DNA from 2 places in the Mesorhizobium sp. M1348 genome. Region 1 is predicted to be linked to the other one. Evidence: predicted binding sites of a transcription regulator. Region 1 holds the regulator's gene; the other holds the start of a gene.
The links. The regulator PhoB, encoded in region 1, activates phosphate uptake and scavenging genes when phosphate is short. The targets are predictions, from matches to a motif close to TGTCATNNANCTGTCAT.
Positions count from the first base shown of each region.

Region 2: a site for PhoB is predicted at 6,479-6,495, ahead of NKH13_RS00140 (alkaline phosphatase D family protein). Genes of this name have one in related genera too.

Region 1 is NZ_JAMYLH010000001.1:279,938-289,702, reverse strand. Features, by position in the region: gene NKH13_RS01475 (ATP-binding cassette domain-containing protein) at 1-463, opposite strand, end outside; gene NKH13_RS01470 (sugar ABC transporter permease) at 541-1,908, opposite strand; gene xylF (D-xylose ABC transporter substrate-binding protein) at 2,051-3,091, opposite strand; gene NKH13_RS01460 (ROK family protein) at 3,367-4,611, shown strand; gene phoB (phosphate regulon transcriptional regulator PhoB) at 4,621-5,310, opposite strand; gene phoU (phosphate signaling complex protein PhoU) at 5,327-6,034, opposite strand; gene pstB (phosphate ABC transporter ATP-binding protein PstB) at 6,067-6,870, opposite strand; gene pstA (phosphate ABC transporter permease PstA) at 6,867-7,718, opposite strand; gene pstC (phosphate ABC transporter permease subunit PstC) at 7,722-8,711, opposite strand; gene pstS (phosphate ABC transporter substrate-binding protein PstS) at 8,771-9,765, opposite strand, start outside.
Region 2 is NZ_JAMYLH010000001.1:22,706-32,470, reverse strand. Features, by position in the region: gene NKH13_RS00170 (peroxidase-related enzyme) at 1-314, shown strand, start outside; gene NKH13_RS00165 (YciI family protein) at 452-775, shown strand; gene NKH13_RS00160 (LysE family translocator) at 785-1,399, opposite strand; gene NKH13_RS00155 (DUF1062 domain-containing protein) at 1,795-2,421, shown strand; gene typA (translational GTPase TypA) at 2,481-4,310, opposite strand; gene NKH13_RS00145 (hypothetical protein) at 4,509-4,790, shown strand; gene NKH13_RS00140 (alkaline phosphatase D family protein) at 4,832-6,406, opposite strand; gene NKH13_RS00135 (MFS transporter) at 6,687-7,970, opposite strand; gene NKH13_RS00130 (TetR/AcrR family transcriptional regulator) at 8,053-8,658, shown strand; gene NKH13_RS00125 (hypothetical protein) at 8,756-9,346, shown strand; gene ppa (inorganic diphosphatase) at 9,364-9,765, opposite strand, start outside.

The sequences.
Region 1 (9,765 bases):
GCCGCTGGCCCCCCGAGAGCTTTACCACCGGCTCCTTGAAGCGTTGGAAACGCGGATTAAGCCTACCCATCACCTTGCGCGCCTCAGCCTCCATGGCGACGTCGTCGAGCGTACCCCAGGCGGTCATCAACTCGCGGCCGAGAAACAGGTTGGCGGCCGCATCGACATTGTCGGCCAGCGCCAGCGTCTGGTAGATCGTCTCGATGCCGTACTTCTTGGCGTCGCGGGGGTTGGAGATCGAAGCCTCCTCGCCGTTGACGAAAATCTGGCCCGCATCGCGCTTGTAGGCGCCGGACAGGATTTTTATCAACGTCGATTTGCCGGCACCGTTATGGCCGAGCAAAGCCATCACCTCGCCCGGGAAAAGATCGACCGAGGCATCGTCGACGGCGCGAATGCCGCCGAAGGCGATCGAAATGTTGCGCATGTCGATCAGCGGCGTGGGAGCGGTCTTGTCTGCCATGCTTGTTCTTCCTCCCTATAGATCCTGCTTGAGCATGATCTTGTCCGAAAGCCGGTTTCCACCTTGCGGGATCATGCTCAGACCCGTTTGCGATAGACGGTATCGAGCCACACCGCGACCACCAGCACGGCGCCGACAACAATGCTCTGCAGCGGCGAATCGATGCCGAGTAGCACCATGCCGGATTGCAGCGACTGCATCAAAAGCGCGCCGAGCATGGCGCCGAGCACGGTGCCGGAGCCGCCGGCGAGCGACGTGCCGCCGATCACCGCCGCCGCGATAACCAGGAGCTCGTCCAGCGTGCCCAGCGCATTGGTCGACGAGTTCTGCCTGGCTGACGAGATCGCTGCGGCGATCGTCGCCAGCACGCCCATGATCATGAACACCTTCATGGTCACCCAGCGCGTGTTGATACCGGCAAGGTTGGCTGCTTCCGGATTGCCGCCGATGGCGAAGACATAGCGGCCGAAACGGGTACGCTTGGCGATGAAGGTCATGATCAGCCCTACGGCTACAGCCATCAGCACGGGTATGGCGATGCCATGGGCGATGAACAACCCGCCTTCGGGAACGGTTATATTGTTGGCCGCCGCATATCTGTTCACGATGCCGACCGGCCAAGGATAGGAATTGGCGAGCCATATGGCGCCCATGATGACAAGGCAAGTGACGGCCCCGAGGAACGTCTCGGCCCAGATCGGGCGTAACGGGAAGCGGAACCGCTTGCGCTGCACCCGCCCGTTGAGCAGCATGAACACAACCGCAAGGCATGCGACAATTCCGACGATCCAGCTCCATCGCGCGCCGATCGAACCCGCCGGTCCGCCGCCCATCAGCTGGAAAGTGGCATCAAGCGGCGCAATCGTCTGCCCACTGGCGACCCACCATGCGGCACCCCGCCAGACCAGAAGGCCGCCCAGCGTCACGATGAAGGCCGGCACCTCGAGATAAGCGATGATGTATCCCTGGAACGCTCCGATCAGAAGGCCAAGCGCCAGGCCGATGGCCAGCGCCACGATCCAGATCCAGGGGTTGCCTAATTGCAGACCGACCATTCGCACCAGGAAATGCACCTGCGCAAAGCCCATGACCACGCCGATCAGGCCTTCGGCGGAGCCGACCGACAGGTCGATATTGCGCATGACGATAACCAGCACCATTCCGGCGGCCATTATGGCCACGGCGGAAGTCTGCACCGACAGGTTCCAGAGATTGCGTGGCGTCAGGAAGGTCCGGCTGTCGAACTCGAACGGATTGACGCCGAGCCGTACGCTAGAAACGACATGCAGGCCGACCCAGATGACCAGCAGCGCGCCGACCATGCCGAGCATGCGCGTGTCGAGTTCGGTTGCCTTGAGAAATCGGGCAACGATGCCGAGCTCGGATTCCCGCGCCCGGTCTGCGGTCGAGCTGTCGACCGGCGTGTTGGAAGTCGTGTCGGTCATTATGTTTCTCCCGCCGGGTTGCCGTCTGCCGCGGATGCCGGAAGCAGCCTAGAAGTTATCCGCCGGAAGCGGAAAAACAACTCTTGTTGAAAAAACGCCGCGGCGAGCGGCCGCGGCGTTCGGACTTCTCGGAAACGTCGGGTCAGTTGCAGACCGCAACAGTGCCCGCCGCCACACCCGCGCAGACCTCTTCTTTCTTGATCCAGCCGGCATCGATGACGACGTTGAGGTTATCTTTGGTGATGGCGACCGGGGTCAGGAACAGGGATTTTACGGTGTTGCCGCCGGGCGTGGTGAAATCCTTCACGCCGGCAATGTCGGTCATCTGCTTGCCGTCGGCCAGTTGCGAGGCGATCTCGGCGGCGTTCTTGCCGAGCTCGCGCGCATCCTTCCACACCGACACGGTCTGCGTGCCGAGCGCGATGCGGTTCAGCGCGGCGTGGTCGCCGTCCTGGCCCGAAACCGGAACAGATCCGGCCAGCCCTTGCGCCGTCAATGCGGCGACGACGCCGCCGGCAGTACCGTCATTGGCCGCGACCACTGCATCGACCTTGTTGTCGTTCGCGGTCAGGAACTGTTCCATGTTCTTCTGGGCGTTGGCCGGCAGCCAGCCGTCGGTATAGGCCTCGCCGACATTCTTGATCTTGCCGCTGTCTATTGCGTCCTTCAGTACTTCCATCGAACCGGCAAACAGGAAATCGGCATTCGGATCGGCGCCCGAGCCCTTGATGAAGACGTAGTTGCCTTCCGGTTTCACCTTGAACACTTCGCGGGCCTGCATGCGGCCGACTTCCTTGTTGTCGAAGGTCAGGTAGAAGACGTCCTTGTTCTCGATCAGCCGGTCGTAGCCGACAACCGGAATACCTTCGTCCAGCGCCTTTTGCACGGCCGGCCCGATGGCCGAGGCGTCCTGCGCCAGGATGATCAGTGCGTTGGCGCCCTGCGAGATCAGGCTCTCGACGTCGGTGAGCTGCTTGCCGGGGTTGGACTGTGCGTCGGCGGAAATATACTTGTCGCCGGCGGCCTCGATGGCCGCCTTCATTGCGGCCTCGTCGGTCTTCCAGCGCTCTTCCTGGAAGTTCGACCAGGAAACGCCGATGACCTTGTCTTTAGCCTGCGCCACCGACGCCAGCGCCAGCGTCATGGCGACACCCGCCAGAATGGCGGTCGTGAATTTCTTCATCATATCCTCCCTGCGCCGCGTACGGCGTGACCATTGGCCCAAAGACCAGCTAATTTTTTCGAGCCTCGAAAAAATACTGGCCCGATCTCCGGCTGCTGTCAACATCGATTCTGATGGATTTTGATGAGTCTGAGAGTTTTTTCGAGCGTCGGAATAAACGATGACAGCGCCACCTGCATCTGACACTATTTGCCTGCATCCGACACTATTTGTCGGACATTACCGACGGCTTCCGGTTCATGAGCGGCCGCGGCAACCGGGAGGAAAGCAAAACGATGTCGGTCGGAATCCGCCATGACGATTTGCGCCGGCGCAACCGGGCGATGGTGATCTCGGCAGTCCGCCGGGTTGGCCAGCCATCGCGTACGGAGATCGCCGCAGCCACCGGCCTCAGCCATTCGACCATATCGGCGATCTCCTCCGACCTGATACGGGAAGGCATCCTCGCCGAGAGCAAGGCAAGCGAGCCCGTTTCGTTGAAACGCGGTCGTCCGCAGGTCGGCCTCGCCCTCAACCCGGAAGCGGCGGCGGTGCTGACCGTGGTGTTGTCGCTCAATTTCCTGTCGGCCGCCATCATCGACTATGCGGGACACGTCGTAGCCGAGGAACAGCGCCGGCTGGACACGCTGACCATGCCGCGCGACGAGCTGATCCGCGAATGCATGGCCGTCGTCCGGCGCCGGCTGGAGGATCCAGACCTTGACGTCCGCAGTGTCGCCCGCATCGCCCTGGCGATTCAGGGCATTACCGACTCCCCTGCACGCGCCATGCTGTGGTCGCCGATCACGCCGCAGACGGACATCGCCTTTGCCGATATGCTGGAAGATCAATTCGGCATCCCGGCCACGGTGGAGAACGACTGCAATATGATGGCGGTGGCTTTGCGCTGGCGCGATCCGGATCGCTATCGCGACGACTTCATCGCCATCCTGCTTTCGCACGGCATCGGCATGGGGCTGGTGTTGAAGGGCGAGCTGTTCACCGGCACGCATTCCTCCGGCGGCGAGTTTGGCCACATGATCCATCGTCCGGGCGGCGCGCTCTGCCGATGCGGGCGGCGCGGCTGCATCGAGGCCTATGCCGGCAACTACGCCATCTGGCGCAACGCCAGGCAGATGAGCGAAGACAGCGAACCCATCGCCGACGTCAGCGACGCCGACATGCGCGCGCTGGCGGCCCGGGCGCGCGAGAAGGATGGGCCGGAACGCGAGGCCTACCGCAAGGCCGGCGAGGCGCTGGGTTTCGGTCTCGGCTCGCTGTTCGCGCTGATCGATCCGGCACCGGTCGCGATGGTCGGCGCCAGTGCCGCCGCCTTCGATCTGATCGAGCCGGCCTTGCGCCAGGCCATCGCCCAGACCGCCGGCGGCCAGCATTCGGGTTCGATCTCCTTCGATACCGAGCCGAACGAATTGCCGCTGATCCGCGAAGGCTGTGCGATGCGGGCGTTAAGCTTCGTCGACCAGGAGATTTTCGCGCCGGGCGCGCAAATGAGGCCCCGCGTCAGAAAGAACGTGGCCTGACCCGGCGGATCAATCTTCCCTGATCGCGTAGCCGGCACCGCGGATGGTGCGGATGACATCAGGCATGCGGCCGTTGTTGACGGCTTTGCGCAGCCGGCCGACATGCACGTCGACGGTGCGTTCGTCGATATAGATCGTCTCGCCCCAGACATTATCGAGCAACTGGCTGCGCGAGAAGACGCGGCCCGGATGCCGCATCATGAACTCGAGCAACCGGAATTCGGTCGGCCCGAGCCTGATTTCGCTCTTCTTGCGATAGACCCTGTGCGATTCGCGATCGAGCACGATGTCGCCGACCTTCAGCACGCTTGACAACACTTCCGGCTTGGCGCGCCGCAGCAGCGCCTTGACCCTGGCCATGAATTCCGGTGTCGAAAATGGTTTGACCAGATAGTCGTCGGCGCCGGTCGAAAGACCGCGCACCCGGTCGCTCTCCTCGCCGCGCGCGGTCAGCATGATGATCGGCAGCCGCTCGGTTTCGGGGCGCACCCGCAACCGGCGGCAGAGCTCGATGCCGGAAACCGCTGGTATCATCCAGTCGAGCACCAGAAGATCGGGCACATTCTCCTGCAAACGGATCTCGGCTTCGTCGCCGCGTGTCACCACCTCGACCTGGTAGCCTTCGGATTCGAGATTGTAGCGGAGCAGCACACCCAACGGCTCCTCGTCCTCCACCACCATTATGCGTGGTGCGATCATCGGCTGGGCACCCCCATCATGTCACCGGCGCGGACATTGTCGTTTCGTCCTGCTTCGGACGATTGACCGGCAATTGCTCGCCGGTCAGCACATAATACGCATTTTCGGCGATGTTGGTGACATGGTCGCCGATCCGCTCCAGATTCTTGGCGCAGAACAGCAGATGCGTGCAAGCGGTGATGTTGCGCGGATCTTCCATCATGTAGGTCAACAGCTCGCGGAACACGGACGTGTATTTGACGTCGATGCGCTCGTCTGCGGCACGCAGCTTGGCCAACGCGGCCGCATCGCCTGCGGCATATTCCTCAATGACGCCCTGCACCTGGATGAGCACCAGCTGCGCCATCGCGTCGATGGAATGCGACAGGTCGCGCGGCGTGACGCTGAGGCCGACCGCACTCACACGCTTGGCGATGTTCTTGGCAAGGTCGCCGATGCGTTCGAGGTCGCCGGCCATACGGATCGCTCCGACGACATGGCGAAGATCGTGGGCCATCGGCTGGCGTTTGGCGATCAGGGTGATGGCGCGATCGTCCAGTTCGCGTTGACGCGCATCCATGATGGCGTCGTCGGAAACGACGCGTTGCGCCAGCACGTTGTCGGAATTCAACAGGGCCTTGGTCGCCCCGCCGACCATCGAACCGGCGAGGTCGGCCATGTCGCGGATCAGCTTGCTGATCTGCTCGAGATCCTCGTCGAAAGAAGCGACTGTGTGTTCGCCCATGGTCCTGTCCTCATATGCATGATCGGAACGGCTCAGCCGAAGCGGCCGGTGATGTAGTCCTGCGTGCGCTTCTCGCGGGGCGACGTGAAGATCTTCTCGGTCCGGTCGAACTCGACCAGCTCACCCAGATACATGAAGGCGGTCTGGCGCGACACGCGCGCCGCCTGCTGCATGTTGTGAGTGACGATGACGATCGTGTAGTCGGCTTGCAATTCGTCGATCAGTTCCTCGATCTTGGCCGTCGACAACGGGTCGAGCGCCGAAGCCGGTTCGTCGAGCAGAATGACTTCCGGCTTCACGGCCACGGTGCGGGCGATACAGAGCCGCTGCTGCTGGCCGCCGGACAGGCTCAAGCCACTGGCGTTGAGCTTGTCCTTGACCTCGCTCCACAGCGCGGCGCGCTTCAACGCCTGTTCGACGCGGCCGTCCATCTCGGACTTGCCGAGATTCTCGTAGAGCCTGACGCCGAAGGCGATGTTCTCGTAGATCGACATCGGGAACGGCGTCGGCTTCTGGAACACCATGCCGATCTTGGTGCGCAGCAGATTGAGATCCTGCGACCGGTCGAGAATATTCTTGCCGTCGAGCAGCACCTGGCCCTCGGCTGTCTGTTTCGGGTAGAGCTCATAGATGCGGTTGAACACACGCAGCAGCGTCGATTTCCCGCAGCCCGAAGGCCCAATGAAGGCCGTGACACTGCGCTCGGGCAGCGACAGGCTAATGTCCTTCAGCGCCTTGCTCTGGCCGTAGTAGAAGTTGAGGTTCTTGACCTCGATCTTCGTCTTCTCGGCGACCGTTTCGGTCATCGTCATGTCCGGGGACAACATCTGTGTCATCTGTCCTCTCTGCGTCCGGTAAGGCTGCGGGCGAGGATGCTCAAGCCCAGAACCGTCAGGGTGATTATGAGTGCGCCGGTCCACGCCAGCTGCTGCCATTCCTCGTAAGGGCTGAGAGCGAACTGGAAGATGGTCACCGGCAGGCTGGCCATCGGCGCGTTGATATTGCTGCTCCAGAACTGGTTGTTGAGCGCGGTGAAGAGCAGCGGCGCCGTCTCGCCGGAAATGCGTGCTATCGCCAGCAATATACCGGTGACGATGCCGGACAATGCGGCGCGATAGGCGACCGAACGGATCACCACCCAGCGCGGCGCGCCGATCGCGGCACCGGCTTCACGCAACGCGTTCGGTACCAGGTTGAGCATGTCTTCAGTGGTGCGCACGACCACCGGAATGACCAGGATGGCAAGCGCCACGGCGCCGGCAATGGCCGAGAAATGTCCCATTGGCCGCACCATCAGCTCATAGACGAACAAGCCGATGATGATCGACGGCGCCGACAACAGGATGTCGTTGATGAAGCGGACGACGGTGGTGATGCGCGAAAAGCGTCCATACTCGGCCATGTAGGTTCCCGCCAGCACGCCGATCGGCGTGCCGACGACAACGGCGATGATCGTCATCAGCAGGCTGCCCGCGATGGCATTGAGCAGGCCGCCGGCCTCGCCGGGTGGTGGCGTCATCTCGGTGAAGACCGCGAGCGAAAGCCCGGCCGTACCCTTATAGACCAGCGCGCCGAGGATGAGCGCCAGCCAGGCAAGCCCGATGCCGGCGGCGACGACGCAAAGCGCCATCATCACCGAATTCCTGGCTTTGCGGCGGCTGTGGAGCGATGAGGATGTCGACATCGGTCAGGCTCCCGTACGGGCGTCGATCCGCATCAGCATATAGCGGGCGGCGGCAAGGATCAGGAAGGTGATGACGAACAGGATCAGGCCGAGCGAAACCAGCGAGGAGGTGTAGAGGTCGCCGTCGGCCTCCGTGAATTCATTGGCGATGGTCGCCGAGATCGTCGTGCCCGGCGCGAACAGAGAGGCACTGATGCGGTGCGCGTTGCCGATGACGAAGGTCACCGCCATGGTCTCGCCGAGCGCCCGGCCGAGGCCAAGCATGACGCCGCCCATGATGCCGATGCGGGTATAGGGAATGACCACGCGCCGGGTCACTTCCCAAGTCGTGCAACCGATGCCGTAGGCCGATTCCTTGAGCACCGCCGGCACTGTATCGAAGACGTCCTTGGTGATCGAGGTGATGAAGGGCAACACCATGATGGCGAGGATCAGCGCCGAGGTCAGAAGGCCGATGCCGTAAGGAGGGCCGGCAAAAAGGCTGGATAGTCCCGGCACGCCGTGGAAGATGTTGATGATGAAGGGCTGTATCGTCGTCTGCAGGAACGGCGCGAACACGAACAGGCCCCAGATACCATAGATGATCGACGGAATGCCGGCCAATAGCTCGACCGCTATGCCGATCGGGCGCCTGAGCGGGCGCGGGCAGAGCTCGGTGAGAAACACGGCAATGCCGATGCCGATCGGAACCGCGATCAGGATGGCGATGGCCGCCGTTACCAGGGTGCCGTAGATCGGCGCCAGTGCGCCAAATTTTTCCGTGACCGGATTCCAGCTCTCAGTCGTCAGGAAAGAAAAACCGAAGGACGACAGCGCCTGCCATGAGCCGGCAAACAGCGAGATCGCGACACCGCCGAGGATGACCAGCACCAGAATTGCGGAAGCGCGGGTGAGTCCGCGGAATATGGCATCTGTGAGCGCGAAGCGCCGGACCGTAGCTTCCCTCGCCCGGGCTGCTGCAGATGATGGCATGGCATCGGAAGCGATGGTCATTGGGTCCTCGCGATTGAAGGCAACAGGGAGGGCGCCGTCGACGCCCTCCCTGAAGGACATTACATAGCCGAGTAGAGCGGCTTGCCGTCGCTGCCGACGACTTCCTTGGCCCACATGGCCTTGACGCTCTCGACCACCTTGTCGGGCATCGGAACGTAGTCCAGCTCGCCGGCCATCTCGTCGCCCTTGTCATATGCCCAGGCGAAGAATTTAAGGGCTTCGGCGGTGGTCGCGGCGTCGTCCGGCTTCTTGTACAGGAGTATCCACGTCGCCGCCGTCATCGGCCAGGACTCGGCGCCCGGCTCGTTGGCGAGGATGACGCCATAGCCCGGCTGCGAGCTCCAGTCGGCATTGGCCGCTGCCGCCGAGAACGCCGCCGCGGCAGGCTCGACCTTCTTGCCGTCCTTGTTGATCATGTCGGTGTGGGTGAGCTTGTTCTGCTTGGCATAGGCGTATTCGACATAGCCGATCGCGCCGCCGGTCTGGGAGACGTTGTTGGCAACGCCCTCATTGCCCTTGGCGCCGATGCCAACGGGCCATTCCACGGCCTTGTCGACGCCGACCTTTTCTTTCCAGTCCGCGCTGACGTCGCCGAGGTAGTATGTGAAGTTGAACGTCGTGCCCGAACCATCGGAACGGTGAACGACCGCTATCGCTTGCGAAGGCAGCTTGACGTCGGGATTGAGCTTCTTGATCGCCTCGTCATCCCAGCTCGTGATCTTGCCGAGGAAGATGTCGGCCAGCGTCGGGCCGTCGAGAACCAACTCGCCCGGCTTGATGCCTTCGAGGTTGACGACGGGAACGATGCCGCCCATCACCATCGGGAACTGAGCCAGTCCGGACGCTTCAAGCTCTTCGCCTTTGAGCGGCGCATCCGAAGCGCCGAAGGTGACGGTCTTGGCCTTGATCTGCTTGATGCCGCCGCCGGAACCGATCGACTGGTAGTTAAGGCCAACGCCTGTGTCTTTCTTGTAGGTGTCGGCCCACTTCGCATAGATCGGGTAGGGGAAGGTGGCGCCGGCGCCGGAGATGTCCGCGGCGAGCGCGGCGGACA
Region 2 (9,765 bases), 260 kb from region 1:
ATTGCCTGGTCGCGCATGGCGCGGCGGTGCGCCAGCTTTCCGGCGACCCGGCCTTCGGCGAAATGATGGTGATGAATTTTCGCGCCGCCAAGCTGTCGGACAGGCAACGCGCCATGCTCGAATTCGCGGTGAAGCTGACCGGACAGCCGGCAAAGATCGTCGAAGCGGACCGGGCGGCGCTGCGGCAAGTCGGCTTTTCCGACCGCGACATCTGGGACGTCGCCTCGACCGCGGCGTTCTTCAACATGTCGAACCGGCTGGCATCGGCGATCGATATGCGGCCGAACGATGAATACCACGCGATGGCGCGATAGGGCGCCGCTGATGGAATCCAACCGCACATTATATTAGCTACTTCGCATTCTCGTTGCTTGTTTGCCGGTTTGGTCCGATGATCGGCATGCGGCATGACCGCGTGCCGGTTCGATGCCGCCGATCAAAGGAGGAGAACATGGCGAAATTTCTCTACGTCTATCACGGCTCGGGCAAGATGCCGACCGAGGAGGCCGAACGGAAGGCAGCGATGGATGCCTGGAACGGCTGGTACGGCAAGCTTGGCTCAGCCGTGGTCGACGGTGGCAATCCAGTCGGCATGTCGAAGACCCTGCTGCCCGGCGGCAAGGTCGAGAACAATGGCGGCAGCAATCCGACCGCCGGTTACACCATCATCGAAGCGAAAGACATCGACGATGCCGTCGGCAAAGCCAAGGATTGTCCTATCCTGACGGACCCGGGTTTCAGCGTCGAGATTGCGCCGATAATCGAAATGGGTTGACGCGCCGGCTCAGGACCGCGCGGCGATCGCCGCTGCAGCGCCGGCCATGGTACCGGCGCTGACGCGGTTGGCGATCTTCATCGCCCGCTTGCTCCTCAAGAGCTTGCGCGCCTGCGATGCAGCGAGCACCCAGGTCAAATCGATGGCGACCAGGACCACGGCCATGGTCGCCGTCAGCTCGACCCAGCCGACCATGCTGACCGAACCGAGGTCGATGATGGTCGGCAGCAGCGCCAGATAGAACATCATGATCTTGGGGTTGCCGAGCGTCACCGCCATGCCGGCAAAGAACAGCTTAGCGGGAGAATCTTCGCGCGGCAGCGAACCTTCCTTTGCCTCGACCGGTGCCGTCCACATCTTCCAGGCAAGCCAGCCGAGATAGCCGACACCGACCCACTTCACGACGACAAAGGCAAAATGGAACGTCTGCGCCACCACGGCGAGGCCGAACACCGCCAGTGACAGCCAGATCGCTTCGCCGATCCACATGGCAAGCAGGAACGGAAACACGTCGCGAAAGCCCTTTGCGATGACCCGCGCCACAAGAGCGGCGATCGATGGGCCGGGCGAGCCGGCGGCAACAAGCAGGGCGCCGGCAAAAATCAGCAGCGACGTGAAATGCATGACGCGGATCTCGTTTGAAATGTTTGGGTCGTTCAACATAACCCAACTGTTCCGGCGACGGTAGCGTCCACCGAAACAAGGCTTGTCGGCCAGGCACCTCACGGCTAGAGATGTCGTCCCGAAATCCTTTCCGAGCTTCACTTTGCCTACGTAACCGCCGGTCTCGTCAACTCCCCCAACACAGAGCAGGGCGTCGCAGTCGCGGTGCCTGTTTTCACATCATGTGTTCCTCAGGGCGGCGGTTCGAGACCGGTTTGGCACTGCTGAACCGCTGTCGCGCATAACCACCCGCGACACCTGATTTCCAACTGCCGCAGTCTCTCGCCACGCCGTGCCCGCAAGGGTTCTCGATATCGCCGATCTGACGAACTTCCCGACGGGAAGGGCTTTTCGGCATGCCTTCGATACTGCGTATCCGCTGGGCGATCGCGCCCAAAACCGCACCTCGACCTCACCTCAACTGCAATCGCTGCGGCGGCCTGAAAGCCTATCGCTGCAGCGGCAAATTCCGCGTCAACGCCAATGGCAAACGCATTGACGCCTGGTTGATCTACCGCTGCATCGACTGCGACAATTCCTGGAATTTCGGCATTCTGGAGCGCTGCAGCCGCCGCGATATCGAACCGGCAATATTGCAGGCGCTCGAAAGCAACGATCCGGTCCTGGCGCGGCGCCATGCTTTCGATGTTGCCGCATTGCGAAGCAGGATTGGGCGCGTTGAGGAGTTTCCTGAAGCCATCGTTCATAAGCAGGTGCTCGGGGACAGGCCGGAAAATACCAGCGCTCTCGAACTTCAGCTCTGGCTCGAAATGCCGACAGCCTTGCGGCTCGACCGGTTGCTGGCCAGCGAACTCGGTGTCTCGCGATCGCGGCTTCAGGCTTGGGAAGAGAAGCGATTGCTGGTGGTTGGTCCGGACGGGGCCAAAGCCTTGCGCAGGCCGGCTCGGGCGGGAACGGCGATCCGCATCCACCTGTCTGGCGAACCAGACCGGGACGGCATTATCGCGGCTGCCGGCGGGTAAGATAAAAAGGGAGGAAGCACGCACGTGCTCCCTCCCTCATAATGGCTGAGAAAAGTGGCTTATGCCGCGCCGACCACTTTCGCTGATTTTTCAAAACGCTTGCGCTCGTTCGGGTCGAGATAGAGCTTGCGCAGGCGGATGGTCTTCGGCGTCACTTCGACCAGCTCGTCGTCCTGGATCCAGGCCAGCGCGCGTTCCAGCGTCATGCGGATCGGCGGCGTCAGCTTCACCGCCTCGTCCTTGCCGGCGGCGCGGATGTTGGTCAGCTTCTTGCCCTTCAGCACGTTGACTTCGAGGTCGTTGTCCCTGGAATGGATGCCGATGATCATGCCCTGATAAACCTTGACGCCGGGGTCGATGACCATCGGGCCGCGGTCTTCCAGGTTCCACATGGCGTAAGCCACCGATTCACCCTGTTCGTTGGAGATCAGCACGCCGTTGGTGCGGCCCGGCAATTCGCCCTTGTAGGGTTCATAGGCATGGAACAGCCGGTTCATGACAGCGGTACCGCGCGTGTCGGTCAGCAGCTCCGACTGGTAGCCGATCAGGCCGCGCGTCGGCGCGTGGAAGACGATGCGCTGGCGATTGCCGCCCGACGGGCGCAGTTCGACCATCTCGGCCTTGCGCTCCGACATCTTCTGCACGACGACGCCGGCATGCTCCTCGTCGACGTCGATGACGACTTCCTCTACCGGCTCCAGCAATTCGCCGTTCTCGCCCTTCTGCATGACGACGCGCGGCCGCGACACGGCGATCTCAAAACCTTCGCGGCGCATCGTCTCGATCAGCACGGCCAACTGCAATTCGCCGCGGCCGGAGACGAAGAACGAATCCTTGTCCGGCGATTCCTCGATCTTCAGCGCGACATTGCCTTCGGCCTCGCGCAGCAGGCGGTCGCGGATGACGCGGCTGGTCACCTTGTCGCCTTCGGTGCCGGCCAGCGGGGAATCGTTGACGAGGAACGACATCGTCACTGTCGGCGGATCGATCGGCTGCGCGTGCAGCGGCTCGGTCACCGACAGGTCGCAGAACGTGTCGGCGACAGTGCCTTTCGACAAGCCGGCGATGGCGACGATGTCGCCCGCCTGCGCTTCGTCGATCGGCTGGCGCTCGAGCCCGCGGAAAGCGAGGATCTTCGAGATGCGGCCGGTTTCGACCTGGGTGCCGTCATGGTGCAGCACCTTGACCGCCTGGTTGGATTTCAGCGTGCCGGATTCGATACGGCCGGTGATGATGCGGCCGAGGAACGGATTGGCTTCCAGAATGGTGCCGATCATGCGGAACGGGCCGGGATGAACGGTCGGCGCCGGTACGTGCTTGATGACGAGGTCGAACAGCGGCGCCAGAGCCTGGTCCTTCGGACCTTCGGGGTTTTCCGAGACCCAGCCGTCGCGGCCTGAACCGTAAAGGATCGGGAAGTCGAGCTGCTCGTCGGTCGCGTCAAGCGCCGCAAACAGGTCGAACACCTCGTTGACCACTTCGACGTGGCGGGCATCCGGCCGGTCGATCTTGTTGATGACGACGATAGGCTTCAGTCCGACCTTGAGCGCCTTGCCGACGACGAATTTGGTCTGCGGCATCGGCCCCTCGGCGGCGTCGACCAGCACGATGGCCGAATCCACCATCGACAGGATGCGCTCGACCTCGCCGCCGAAGTCGGCGTGGCCGGGCGTGTCGACGATATTGATGCGGGTATCCTTCCAGTCGACCGAGGTCGCCTTGGCCAGAATGGTGATGCCGCGTTCCTTTTCGAGATCGTTCGAATCCATGGCGCGCTCGGCGACGCGCTGGTTGTCTCGGAACGAGCCGGACTGTTTCAGAAGCTGATCGACGAGGGTGGTTTTTCCATGGTCGACGTGCGCGATGATCGCGATGTTGCGGATTTTCATGTTTTGGTCTCGGGAGCGTTGCAGGCAGCAGGCCAAAAGGCGCTGCCTCTTTCGGTTGGGCGGCTCATACAGGGTTTTTCGCAATTGCGAAAGAGGAGGCGAGCCACCAAATAAAGTCACCAAATCTTAAATGTCTTGGTGTGAAGTGGAATTATTAACCAAGGCGGAACCTTTCATGGTCCGGGCAGTTCGAATTTCATGATCGACGCAGGCATCAGACTCCGGCCGATTTTGGCATGTACCGCACTCGCCGTCCTCCTCGCGGCAGGCGCGGCGCAGTCGGCCGCGTCGCTCAAAGAGACGCGGCCTGCCCTGCAATCCGACACGCCTTCGGCCGAGCAGCTTTTTGCCGATGCTCCCGATGGCGTCGACCCGGTTGTGACCGGGCCAGTCAGCGCCGCCTTCAAGCAAAGGCAGCAAAACGCTGGATGCGACAGCGCCGTCTGGCCCAACATTCCCGTCGTTTGCTATCCCGATTGATGCCACCCTTTGGGTGATCCCAGGGTAACCTCACAGTAGCCTCACGCCGACCGCACCGGATCGAGCGTGACCTTGTAGAGTTCATTGTCGTCGCGATCCATCAGCCGCACCGTCAACTGCTCGGTGATGCCATCGATGTCGACAAGGCCGAAGAACTGCAGGCCGGCCGACGGTGGCAGGTTCTGGCCCTGTTCGGCAGTCGGTGCCTTGATGAACTTCAGCTCCGGGCCGAAGGTCATGTCGAAACCATTCGGTCCGAACGTACCGGAATGGATCGGACCCGAAACGAATTCCCAGAACGGATTGAAGTCCTGGAACTGCGCCTTGTCCGGATTGTAGTAATGCGCGGCTGTGTAATGCACGTCTGCGGTGAGCCAGACAGTGTTACTGATACCCACATTCTTTATATAGCGAAGAAGGTCGGCAATTTCCAGCTCACGCCCCTTGGCCGGGCCATTGTCGCCATTGCTGACTGCCTCGGCCCCGACCTTCTTGGTACCGTCATTCCAGACCACGAGGCCGAGCGGCATGTCCGCGGCGATGATTTTCCAGGTTGCGTTGGAATTCGCCAATTCACGCTTCAACCACTTGATCTGCTGCTCGCCGAGGATGCGCGATTCAGGCGTCATCGTCTCCTGCATGTCCGAACCGTTGGGGCCGCGGTAGGAACGCATGTCGAGGAAGAACACGTCGAGCAGCGGACCATAGGCGATCTTGCGGTAGACGCGGCCGGGCTCCGACGGTTCGTAGCGGATCGTCGTCATCTCGTGGAAGGCGCGCGCCGCACGTGCCGCAAGCACATGGATTGACTTTTCGGTGTAGCGGTCGTCGGCCGACAGGTCCTTCGAGTCCGACCAGTTGTTCAGCACCTCATGATCGTCCCACTGATAGAAAGTCGGGCAGATGGCGCTGAGCGCAAGAACGTTCTTGTCCATCATGTTGTATTTCCACTGCGCCCGGTATTCGTCCAGCGTCTCGGCAACCTTGCGCTTTTCGTCGATCAGCACTGTGTTTTTCCACTTGCCGCCATTGGGCAGGTCGACCTCGTCCTTCATCGCGCCATCGGCATAGATCGTATCGCCCGAATGCAGGAAGAAGTCGGGCGTGTGCTTCGCAATCGTGGCATAGGTCTTCATGCCGGTGTCATCGATGCCCCAGCCTTGGCCGGCGGTGTCGCCCGACCAGGCGAAACGAATGTCGCGCTTCGAGGCAGGTGCCGTGCGGAAGCGGCCGACGATCGGCTCGGAAACGGCGTTGATGTCGGAAAGATCGGCCGCGACCATGCGGTAGAAGATGTCCTGGTCGGAGGCGAGATCGGTAAGCAGCCGCTTCACCGTATAATCGCTGGCCGGCGAGGTGTCGAGCGGCGCCAGGCGGACGGCATTGGCGAAGCTTTCCGTCGACGACACTTCGAACATGACGCGCGACGGCCGGTCCGTGCGCGTCCAGACCATGCCGCTGGTCGCGTCGACGTCGCCGGACTGAATGCCATGGGTGAAGGCCGGGCGCTGATTGGCGCGCGAGTAATAGGGAAGGGCGAGACCCGAGGCGCCGACCAGGCCAACGGCGCTGGCCGACGTGACGAAAGCGCGCCGTGTCATCGAAATCTTGTTCATGGCTGTCTCCTGGATGGCGTTGAACGTCGCCGCCAAGCTCCAGCTTCAATGTTTCAGGCACATTTCGAAACGATGAAGGTTTTCTGACGATCAACAGGCTGGCGAATCTCCCTCCTTGAGGGGGAGATGTCGCCGAAGGCGACAGAGGGGGTTGTCTCGCATGGAGCGCCGACCTCCTGCGCCTGCGATAAGGGGCCGAGCCCGGTCGGACCGACCCCCTCTGGCCGCTTCGCGGCCATCTCCCCCTCAAGGGGGGAGATTAGCGCTCAGCCGTCGCAGCTCAAGCCGCCTGCGGTTCCGGATCAAACGCCGGGCGGGCGGTGTTGATCAGCAGCGAGATGCAGGCGGCGGCTATTGCCGTCATGCCGGCGATCAGGAAGGCAAGCTCGTAATTGCCTTGCAGCTCGCGCATGGTGCCGCCGAAAAAGGCCGCTGTCGCCGCACCGACCTGATGGCCGGCGACGATCCAGCCGAAGACGATCGGCCCGCTGCGGTCGCCGAACGCCTCGTTGGAAAGCCTGAGCGTCGGCGGCACGGTGGCGATCCAGTCCAGTCCGTAAAACACGGCGAAGATGATCAGGCTGGTCGCCGAGAAGCCGGAATAAGGCAGATAGATCAGCGACAGGCCGCGAATACCGTAATAGACGCCGAGCAGCTTGCGGGGGTCGAAACGGTCGGTGAGCCAGCCCGACAGTGTCGTGCCGATAAGATCGAAGATGCCCATCATCGAGAGCAGGCCTGCGGCCTGCACTTCGCCGATGCCCATGTCGCCGCAAAAGGCGATCAGATGCGTGCCGACCAACCCGTTGGTGGTGAAGCCGCAAACAAAGAAGGTGGCGAACAGGTACCAGAACACGCGCGTACCGGCAGCTCGGCGCAACGTGCTCAGTGTATGCGCGAGGAAATTGCCTTGCGCGGCCGGCGGCGCCGGCGGCACGTCGTCGGCCTCGGCACCGTAACGCATCATGCCGATCGAGGCCGGGCGCTCCGGCACCAGCATGTAAACCAGCGGCACCAAGGCGGCGGTGGCCACGGCAATGGCAATGGCGACCGGCTTCCAGCCGCCCGACTGGGCGAGCGAGGCGAGCAGCGGCAGGAAGACCAGCAGACCGGTGGCGCTGGACGCCGACATCAGCCCCATCACCAGGCCGCGATTGGTCTTGAACCAGCGGTTGACGATGGTTGCGCCGAGCACGGTGGCGACAGCGCCCGAACTGATGCCGGAAAACACGCCCCAGGTGAGGAGCAGATGCCATGGCTTGGTCATCAGCAGGCTGAGCGCGGTCGATCCGGACATCAAAAGCAGCGCGGCAAGCAATGTGCGGCGCAGCCCGATCCGCTCCATCAGCGCTGCGGCAAAGGGCCCGGTCAGGCCATAGAGGAAGATGCCGGTGGCCGCCGCCAGCGAGACGACGTCGCGCCGCCAGCCGAAACTGTTCTCCAGCGGCAGCATCATGACTGCCGGCGCCGAACGCAGGCCCGCCGCGATGAGCAGGCAGAGGAAGATGACGGCGACCACGACGAAAGCGTAGCGCTGGCCAAACGGACGGGATTGAGCTATCATGTTACTGACCGGTACGTTGCAGGAGCGCGAAACATACGTACCGACCGGTAACATTGTCAACCAGGCAATCGGCAGACCAGGCATGAAAAACATTGAACCAACGATCAAAGCCAATGACGCACCGCCGCCTCGCGCCGCCGAACGGATCCTCCAGGTGGCGCGCGATCTGTTCTATAGGCAAGGCATCAGGGCAATAGGCGTCGATGAGATCGTGCGGCGTGCCGGCGTCACCAAACCCAGCCTCTACCGCAGCTTTCCGTCCAAGGATGAGCTGGCCGCATCCTACCTCCGGCACTATGACCTCGAATTCTGGGAACGCTTCGACGTGGCGGTGAATGCCCATCCCGGCGATCCGCGCGCCCAGATCGTCGCCTTCCTGACGCGTGTCGGCAAGCGCACGCAAAGGCCCGACTATCGCGGCTGCGGCATGACCAATGCGGCCGTCGAGTATCCCGAACATGGCCACCCGGCCCGCGTGGTGAGCGAGGCCAACAAGCAGGAATTGCGCCGACGCCTGCGCGCCATGGCGGCGGCAATGGGTGCCCGCGACGCCGACACGCTGGGCGACGGGCTGCTGCTTCTGATCGAGGGTGCCTATATCAGCGGGCAGCTGTTCGGTGCCGGCGGACCGGCGAAGTCCGTGGCCCGCAACGCCGACCTTCTGATCGAAGCAAGCTTGAAGAAATAGCGTTCCGTTTACCAGATCACTGTGAGCAGCCTGAGTTCGTCTAGGCTGCCGCTAAATTTGACGGTACGCTGCGGCAGCCCAAACGGAGTTGTCCGCCATGCGCGCTCTTTTGATCCCATTTGCCTTCGCTGGCTTCTGCAATGCCGCCCGGGCTGGCGACATATCCAGCGTCTATAGCGATCTCGTCTGGGAGAAGGACTGCGTGACCTATGCCCAGGCGGAGGAAGGCGACGGCGACTGGGCCGACCTCGCCTGTTCGGGCTATGGCGGCTACCCGGTGATGGTTTCCTACGACGATGCGCGGGAATCGCTGTTCTACGGCTTTCCACCTGGCGATATGACCACGGTCTGGGAAAGCTTTTCCGGTCTCAATTCGGCTGGACCCAAAGTCGAGTGGCGGATCGAAACCAACGGCAAAACTGTCGTCCCTTTCGCGGTCATCCATCGTCGCTCGATCAGCGATAGCGAGGGCGAGAACAAGTCGACGGAAGTCCTGATCGTCGCCAAGGTTGCCCAGCCTGACGCCCACGAAGGCTGCACGATCGCCCTTGTGCTCGCCACCGGCAATCCCGCCGCCAACGATCAGGCGCGCAAGCTTGCCGACGAGAAGGCCCGCACCTTCGCCTGTGGCAAGGACAAGCGTGTGGTGATCGGCAACACGCCCGATTTCGGCCGCGTCGATAACTGATTATTTGCGCCCGTTAATTACTTGCGCTTGGCCCGCTCGATTGCCTCGACGATCATCTTCTTGGCATAGGCGGCGTCGTACCAGCCCTCGATCTTGACCCATTTGCCGGGTTCGAGATCCTTGTAGTGCTCGAAGAAGTGCTGCACTTGCTGGCGGGTAATGTCGGGCAATTGCGTGTATTCGTGAACGTCCTCATAGCGCAAGGTCAGCTTGGGCGAAGGCACCGCGATGACCTTCTCGTCCTGGCCGGCATTGTCCTCCATCACCAGCACGCCGATCGGCCGCACATTGATGACACAGCCCGGCACCAGCGCGCGTGTGTTGCAGACCAGCACGTCGATCGGGTCGCCGTCGCCCGACAGCGTGTGCGGCACGAAACCGTAATTACCGGGATAACGCATCGACGTGTGCAGGAAGCG